DNA from 2 places in the Actinoplanes sp. NPDC051346 genome. Region 2 is predicted to be linked to the other one. Evidence: riboswitches for the same ligand, from Rfam matches in the RefSeq annotation. Region 2 holds a riboswitch; the other holds the start of a gene.
The links. A riboswitch is a leader RNA that binds a small molecule or an ion and turns the genes downstream of it on or off. The one in region 2 is predicted to bind S-adenosylmethionine.
Positions count from the first base shown of each region.

Region 1: linked by a shared signal. The riboswitch ahead of AB0M36_RS13360 (aminotransferase class V-fold PLP-dependent enzyme) and the one ahead of AB0M36_RS23835 (transporter substrate-binding domain-containing protein) in region 2 are both predicted to bind S-adenosylmethionine.

Region 1 is NZ_JBFBAJ010000004.1:441,882-446,086, forward strand. It holds gene AB0M36_RS13355 (serine/threonine-protein kinase) at 1-440, opposite strand, end outside; gene AB0M36_RS13360 (aminotransferase class V-fold PLP-dependent enzyme) at 512-1,708, opposite strand; SAM riboswitch class IV at 1,792-1,908, opposite strand; gene AB0M36_RS13365 (chaplin) at 2,026-2,262, shown strand; gene AB0M36_RS13370 (methyl-accepting chemotaxis protein) at 2,431-4,035, shown strand; gene AB0M36_RS13375 (BMP family ABC transporter substrate-binding protein) at 4,045-4,205, shown strand, end outside.
Region 2 is NZ_JBFBAJ010000009.1:342,116-346,320, forward strand. It holds gene AB0M36_RS23820 (DEAD/DEAH box helicase) at 1-48, shown strand, start outside; gene AB0M36_RS23825 (alpha/beta hydrolase) at 55-858, opposite strand; gene AB0M36_RS23830 (Ku protein) at 1,111-2,022, opposite strand; SAM riboswitch class IV at 2,171-2,283, shown strand; gene AB0M36_RS23835 (transporter substrate-binding domain-containing protein) at 2,548-3,489, shown strand; gene AB0M36_RS23840 (amino acid ABC transporter permease) at 3,500-4,205, shown strand, end outside.

The sequences.
Region 1 (4,205 bases), on a different contig from region 2:
GGCAGCAGGACGTTCGCGGGTTTGAGGTCGCGGTGGATGACGCCGGCGCCGTGGATGGCGGTCAGCGCGGTAGCGGTGCCGATGGCCAGGCTCTGCAAGGCGGCGCCCGTCAGGGGGCCCTGGTCCCTGAGGATCGTGTCCAGGCTGGGGCCGTTGACGTATTCGACGACCAGATAGGGCGGGTCGTGGCAGGGGTCGGCGTCGAGGACCTCGGCGGTGCTGAACGGGGGCACCTGCTGGGCGCGGTTGACCTCGCTGCGGAAGCGGCCACGGTATTCGGGGTCGTCGGCATGCTCCGGGCGGACCATCTTGAGCGCCACGGGTCGTCCCTCGGGTGTTTCGCCGAGGTAGACCGTGCCCATGCCGCCCTGGCCGAGGCGGGCGAGGAGCCGGTAGCGGCCGATCCGGCGAGGATCACCGGGTAGCAGCGGCCGGCTCATCAGTCCCTCATCCCACCTCTCGGGGCACAGCGCCCGGAGCACCCTACCGTTGCGGCGGGCGGTGCGTCCCGCTACGAACGGTCCGCGGTCAGCACCGCGAGGGCGGACACCAGCCGGTCGATGTCGTCGTCGCAGGTGCCGAGGCCGAAACTCACCCGCAGCAGGCTCGGGGAGCCGGCCTCGCAGGGCGCGGACGCGCTCCCGGCGGTGAGCCTGCGGGTCAGCGGGTGGGCGCAGAACTGCCCGGCGCGGACGCCGATCCCGAACTTGTCCGCGAGCTGGGTGGCCACGACCGAAGGATCACGGCCCGGCAGCGCGAGCGCCACGATGCCGACTCGTGGCGCGGCCCCGCGGAACGCGGTCACCTCGACCACGCCCGGCACCTCGGCCAGCCCGGCGCGCAACCTCGCCAGCAGCTCCTGCTCGCGCTGGTGCAGCGCCACCCGGTCGGCGCGACCGAGCGCCGCGCATACGGCGCCGAGGGCCGCCGCGCCCAGCAGATTCGGGGTGCCGCCCTCGTGGCGCGCCGGCCCGGTCGCCCAGGTCACCTCGCCCGGCTGGTCGCCGACCACCGCGCTCGCCCCGCCGCCGCTGAGGTACGGCGGCGCCGCGTCCAGCCAGTCGGACCGGCCCGCCAGCACGCCGGCACCGAACGGGGCGTAGAGCTTGTGGCCCGAGAACGCCACATAGTCGGCGTCGAGGTCGGCGAGGCCCACGGGGGAGTGCGGGGCGAGCTGGGCGGCGTCGACGGCCACCCGGGCGCCGTGCGCGTGCGCCACGGCGGCGATGCGGCGCACCGGCCAGACCTCCCCGGTGACGTTGCTGGCGCCGGTCACCGCGACCAGCGCGGGGCCCCGTACGGTCGCGAGGGCCTTCTCGACGGCGGCGACGGCCGCGTCCGGGCTCTCCGGGCAGGCCAGCCGCAGCTGCCGCGGCCAGGGCAGGAGGTTGGCGTGGTGCTCGCCGTCGAAGACGATCGTGGTGGTGTCCCGCGGCAGGGCGCGGGCGAGCAGGTTCAGCGCGTCGGTGGTGTTGCGCGTGAAGACGACGGTGTCGCCGGGTCGGGCCCCGACGAACGCGGCCACCCGGTCACGGGCGCGCTCGTAGGCCAGCGTCGAGGTCCGCGCGCGGACGCCGGTGCCGCGGTGCACGCTGCCGTACCAGGGGATCAGGTCCCGGACGGCGTCCTCGGCGGCGCGCACGCAGGGCGCTGACGCGGCGTAGTCGAGGTGGGCGAAGCGGACGCTGTCGCCGTTGGCCAGCGCCACGTTCGCGTTGGGGTCGACGACGTCCAGGTCGTGCCGCACGGTCAGGATCACGGAAACCTCCACGGGGTCGGGGACCCCGCAGGGACCCGCGCTTGCCCGCGTCGTCGTCGACGCCGGCCTGGTCCTCACCCGGGGCACCCCATCGCGGATGGAAGGGTTGCCGGCCAGCGAGCCGGGGCTTGTCGCTGGCACTCATGACCACCGCCGACCGTATCAGACATCCCCCTAGGGTGTTCTCCGGCCGATTTGGCAACTGATTGTGATAACGGAACTACGGTAAGTCCTGGCATCTGTCGGAAAAGAGCGAAAGGTACGACATGAAACTGGTCAAACGTCTGGCAGTCGGCGCCGGAGTGGCCGCCGCGGCGCTCGTGCTGAGCGCCGGACCCGCGAGTGCGGGCCACCGCCACGACCACAACGGCAACACCAATGTGGGCCTGCTGAACGGCAACAGCCTCGAGATTCCGGTGCACATCCCGATCAACTTCTGCGGCAACGGCATCGCCATCCTCGGCATCACCAGCACCAGCGCCACGTGCGTCAACGACGACTGACGACGTAGCACTGTCAACGGCGTCCGGAAGTGGGGTGGCACGCAGGATCACCCCCTCCGGGCGTCGGCTTCGGCGGAAGATCGGCTTACGGCTCAGTGATTTCGCGCACATGCCGATGGGATCAAGTGCGGCAGCTGTACGCCGCCACCCAAGTGGAGGGATGACCACGTGCGGCGGTTCTCAATCGGCACCCGGTTGTTCGGGACCTTCGCCGCTGTACTCGTGCTGCTGCTCGGCGTCGCCGCGATGGCCTTCGCCACGATCGTCGCCCAGCGGGGCTCCGCCAACGACGTCCGGCGGCTCGAGGTGGCGACGCGGCAGGCGGAGGAGATCAAGACCCACGCCGCCACGCTCAACGGCTGGCAGGCGAGTTACATCAACGACATCTACCGGCTCGGGGCCGGGCGCGCGATCGGCGGCGACTCGGTCGCCTTCAAGGCCTGGCAGCAGGAGCGCGACACCTTCAAGACGTTCCTCTCCCAGGTGGACGCGGGCGCCTTCAACGGCACCGAGAAGGCGCTGTTCGAGCAGGTCGGCGGCGAGCTCGACACCTACATCGGGGTCAACGAGAAGCTCGTCTCCGCATACAAGCCGGGCACCCAGCAGGCGCTGTTCAACGCCGACCTGATCGCGATCAACGACAGCTTCAACAGCTACTACCGGATCATGGTCCACGCGCAGAAGCTCGCCACCTCGGTGGACGCCCGCAGCGTCGCGGCCGTGCAGGCTTCCGCCGAGGAGGCCCAGCGGGCCCAGTGGGCCATCGGCGTCGCCACCGTCCTGGCCCTGCTGCTCGGCGCCGGCTCCGCGTGGGTCGTCACCCGCAGCATCGTGCGCCCGGTCGGCGCCGCCCGCGACGCGCTGCGCCGGGTGGCCGACGGCGACCTGACCGAGACGCCGAAGAGCAAGTGGCACGACGAGGTGGGCCAGATGGCCGTCGCGCTCGGGCAGGCGGTCGACTCGGTCCGCGCGATCGTCTCCGACGTCGCGGTGCAGGCCGACGCGCTCACCCGCACCTCCGCCGACCTGGACGCCGTCTCGGCGGCCTTCTCCAAGAGCGTCGGGGACACCTCGTTGCAGGCGGACCTGGTCGCCGGCGCGGCCGAGGACGTCAACCGCAACGTGGACACGATGGCCTCCGGCTCGGAGGAGATGGGCATCTCCATTCAGGAGATCTCCCGCAACGCCACCGACGCCGCCAACGTCGCTTCCGAGGCGGTCGCGGCCGCCGAGACCGCGAACGGCACCGTGGCCAACCTCGGCTCGTCGTCCTCGGCGATCGGCGACGCCGTACGGCTGATCACCAGCATCGCCGAGCAGACCAACCTGCTCGCGCTGAACGCCACCATCGAGGCGGCCCGCGCCGGTGAACTCGGCAAGGGCTTCGCGGTCGTGGCCGGTGAGGTCAAGGATCTGGCGCAGGAGAGCGCCAAGGCCGCCGAGGAGATCGACGGCCTGGTCAAGGCGATCCAGGGCGACACCGAGGCGGCGGTGGTCGCCATCGGGCACATCGGCGGGGTCATCGCCCGCATCAGCGAATACCAGATCAGCATCGCCGGGGCCGTCGAGGAGCAGACGGCCACGACCGTCGAGATGAGCCGTGGCGCCGTGGCCGCCTCGAGCGGCACGGCCAGCATCGCCGAGAACATCCGCGCGGTGGCCGCCGCGACGTCGGTCACCTCGGCGGAGGTGGCCCGCGCCCGCGAGGCCGCGGCCGAGCTGACCCGCATGTCCACCACGCTGCGCGACGCCGTCGGGCAGTTCCGGTACTGAGGGATGCAGATGCGCAGAAGGATCACCGCCGCCCTGCTGGCCGCCTCCGTCGCGACGCTGTCGGCCTGCACCGCCGCGCCGGTCACCGACAAGACCGACGCCAAGCTCATCGGACTCGGCCGGGAGGCGATCCACGTCGGCATCGCGTACGACCACGCCGGCCGTGGCGA
Region 2 (4,205 bases):
ATCCGGGGACGGCGGCCGACGGTGCGCCGCGAACGCTACGACCGTTAACAGGCCCTACGGGAGGAAACCTTCCGCGTCGAGCCACGCCTCACACGCCCGGGCCCACTGCGCCGTGTGGGGAATGTGGATGTCACCGTGCCCGCCGTACGCGACCCCGTTCGCCAGGCCGAGCCCGTGCCATCCTCGCGGATAGATGTGGAGTTCCACCGGGATCCCGGCCTCGAACAGCGCGGACGCGTAGGCGAGAGAATTCGGGAACCCGGGCGGATCCTCGGCGGTGGCCCAGAGGAACGTCGGGCAGGTGTCGCCGTCGATGTTCCTCGCCGGCGACAATTCCTCGCGCCATTCCATTCGTCCGTCGAGAATCCACTCCACCGGCTCGTCCGGCAGCAGGAAAAGATCCGCCGGCGAGTACGCGAGAACCGCGAAGTCCGGCCGCGGCGGCGGCGCGGCGAGTCGTTCCGTCGACAGCACCGTGCCGGTCGCCAACAGGCCGGCCAGGTGCCCACCGGAGCTCGAGCCGATGACGCCGACGTGCTCGCCGACATTCAATCCGTGCTCGCCCCCACGAATCCATTCCAGGGCCGCGCGGCAGGACTCGAGCGGCGCGGGAAAGCGGTGTTCCGTCATCAGCGGGTATCGCAGCACAAAGGCGTGCAGCCCGATATCGCTCAACCAGCGGGCGTAGCCCTCGCCCTCATGCTCAGGGTGGAATCGATAGGCGCCGCCCGGCAGCACCAGCACCGCCGGCCGAGGGCCGTGGAAGCGCTCATGCGCGGGGTAGGTGGTGACGTCGAGCTCGCCGGAGGCGTGGTCCCGCCGTTCGGCCGCGGTGCTTGTCGTCGTGTCCGTGGTCATCTGTCCCTCTCGTCATCGGTGATGACGACGGAAGCGGCAACAACACGCCAAAGAGTTTCGAGCCATGAACGGGCACCACGCACCACCGGCGCGACAAAAGGCGGGTGGAAAGCGCGGAAAGAAAGTCCGGATAGGCTCGACCGCTCAGCGGCGGCTGAAGTTACTGCCTCCATCGTGTCGGCCCATCCGGGGCACGCCGCAAATCTTAGACGATCGACAACGGCAGCGTCCACTCGTCTGACTCCCTTTTGGTCAGGAAGCGCGCTTCTTCGCCGTGGCCTTCTTCGCCGCCGTCTTCTTGCCCGCGGCTTTCTTCGCGGTCGACTTCTTCGCGGTCGGCTTCTTGGTGGTCGGCTTCTTGGTGGTCGGCTTCTTGGTGGCCGGCTTCTTCGCCGCCTCCACGCTGCGCCGCAGCACCTCGAGCAGGTCCGTCACGTTGGTGGGCTCGGGCGCCTCCGCCGCCACCGTGACCTCCTTGCCGGCCCGCTTCGCCTTGATCAGCTTCTTGACCCGGTCGGTGTAGGTGTCGCGGTAGTCCGCCGGCTTCCACGGACCCGACATGGAGTCGATGAGCTGGGCGGCCATGCTGAGCTCCGCGGGCTTCGCCTTCGACGCCCCCGGAACCCGGTCCAACTCCTTCGCGGGATCACGGACCTCGTCGGCGAAGAACATGGTCTGCAGCACCAGCAGATTGCCGTCCGGACGGATCGCGGCAAGGTACTCCTTGCCCCGCATCACCAACGTGCCGATCGCCACCCGGTTGGCGTCGCTCATCGCGTCGCGCAGCAGTGCGTACGTCTTGACGGTCTCGTCGCTGCCCGGAGCGAGGAAGTAGGTCTTCTGGTAGAACACCGGATCGATCTCGTCGAGGCCGACGAACCGGTGAATCTCCAGGCTGCGCGAGCGCCCGGGCGCCACCGCGTCGAGCTCCTCCTGGTCCAGCATCACCAGCTTGCCGCGCCCGACGTCGGTCCCCTTGACGATGTCGTCGAACTCGACCTCGTCACCGGTCCGCTCGTTGACCCGCTGATAGCGAATCCGGTCGGCGGTCCCCTTCTCGAACTGATGGAACGACACCTCATGCGCCCGCGTAGCCGAGTACAGCCCCACGGGCACCGACACCAACCCGAAGGTGATCGAGCCGGTCCAGATCGGTCGCGCCATGACCCCTCCCCGACCTCACCGGCCCCCTGGCCGCCGTTCGCCCGACCTCCGACGGTTTCCCCGCGTCGGCCGACCGAAACGGATCACGCGTGAGGGTGGTCATATCGGCTGGACGACCCACCTTGCCCGGCTGCTAGCCTCGACGATAGGTCATGAGCGCCAGCGTCAAGCCCCGGCTCGCTGGCCGGCAACCCTCCTCCGCGGTGGGGTGCCCCGGGTGAAGACCAGGCACCGGAGCAAGCTCCCGTGCAAGCGTGGCCTGGTCCCCAGGTCATCACCGACCTAGGAGAACCATGTCTTCCCGCAACTGTGCCGCACCGCTCGGTGCTGCCCCGGATCCGGCGGTCTCGTGTGCGACGACGCCGGTCCTCACGCGGCGCCGGCACGTGGACATGATGCGGGTCTGCAGCGCCGCCTGTCGTCTCGGCGCTGCGCGCTAGGCGCGTCTCACCCCTTTTCAGTAGCGCCTGTCCGCGGCGGACGACTGTTCCCGCCGCATCGAACACCCCTTCATAGGAGACCCCTGTGCGATTTCTGCCTGCCCTCACCCGGGCCGCGGCCCTCGGCATCACCGCGATCCTCGGCGCCACCCTGCTGACCGCCTGCGGCGACGACACGGCGTCCGGCTCGGCCGACAACCCGTACGGGTTGCAGCAGCCCGGTGTGCTGCGGACCGGGACTCTCACCGACGCCCCACCGAACGTCTATCTCAAGGACGGCAAGTTCACCGGCTTCGACAACGACCTGCTCACCGCGGTCGCTGCCAAGATCGGTCTGAAGGTGGAGTTCGTGGGCACCGACTTCTCCGCCTTGCTGTCGCAGGTCAACAACCGGAAGTTCGATGTGGGCAGTTCCTCGATCACCGTGACGGAGGCTCGCAAGAAGACCGTCGACTTCGGAAACGGCTACGACTTCGGCTACTTCGGACTCGATGTCCCGGCGAATTCCGCCATCACCGGCTTCGACCAGCTGGCCGGCAAGCGGGTCGTGGTGGTGCAGGGCACCGTTCAGGACGACTACGCCACGGGCCAAGGGCTCAACCCGGTGCGGGTGCCCGACTACAACGGCGCCGTCAACCAGCTCAAGGCCGGCACCGCCGACGCGTGGATCGCGCCCGCCGAGATCGGCGAGAAGTCGGCCGCGGAGAGTGGATCCAAGATCAAGGTGGCGGCCAAGCAGCTCAGTCCCGCGCCGACCGCCTACGCCGTGGCGAAGGGGAACAACGCGCTGCGCGAGGCGCTGAACAAGGGTCTCGACGAGGTCATCGCCGACGGCACCTGGAAGCGGCTGCAGGACCAGTACTACCCGGGCCGTCCGATTCCGGCCGGCTTCACGCCGGGCAGCGGCAAGGCCCCGGCCGCGCCGGGCACGTCGGCATCCGCGCCCGCGCCGGGCACGTCGGCATCCGCGCCCGCGCCGGGCACGTCGGCATCCGCGCCGGCGCCGGGCACGTCGGCGTCGTCCTGAGGCCGGACTCATGGATTCTCTGAGCACCCTGTGGGAGACCTTCTTCGACTGGCCGTCGATGCGTGCGGCGCTGCCGGAGATGGTGACCGTCGGCCTGCGCAACACGCTGGTGCTGGCGGTTTCCGCCGCGCTGCTCGGCTCGGTGCTCGGCCTGCTGCTGGCCGTCGCCGGCATCTCGCGGACCCGGTGGTTGCGCTGGCCGGCCCGGGTCTACACGGATGTGTTCCGCGGTCTTCCGGCCGCGGCGACCATCCTGTTGATCGGGGTGGGGCTGGCGCCGCTCGGCATGCAAGTCTGGGGGCCCAATCCGTACCCTTTGGGAATCCTGGCGCTGTCGCTGATCGCCGCGGCGTACATCGGTGAGATCTTCCGGGCGGGCATCCAGTCGGTCGAGGCCGCCCAGCTCGAGGGGGCCCGGGCGTTGGGCTTCTCCTGGCCGGAGGCGATGCGCCTGGTGATCATCCCGCAGGGCGTCCGGCGGGTCCTGCCGGCCTGGGTGAACCAGCTGATCGCCCTGATCAAGGACTCGAGCCTGGTGTACTTCCTCGGCCTGGTGGCCAGCCAGCGGGAGCTGTTCCGGATTGGTCAGGACCACGCCGCCACCACCGGCAACGAGTCGGCGCTGCTGCTGGCCGGGCTCTTCTACCTGGCGTTGACCGTGCCGCTGACCCACGTCGTCAACTGGATCGACCGGCGGCTGCGGCACGGTCGGCCGG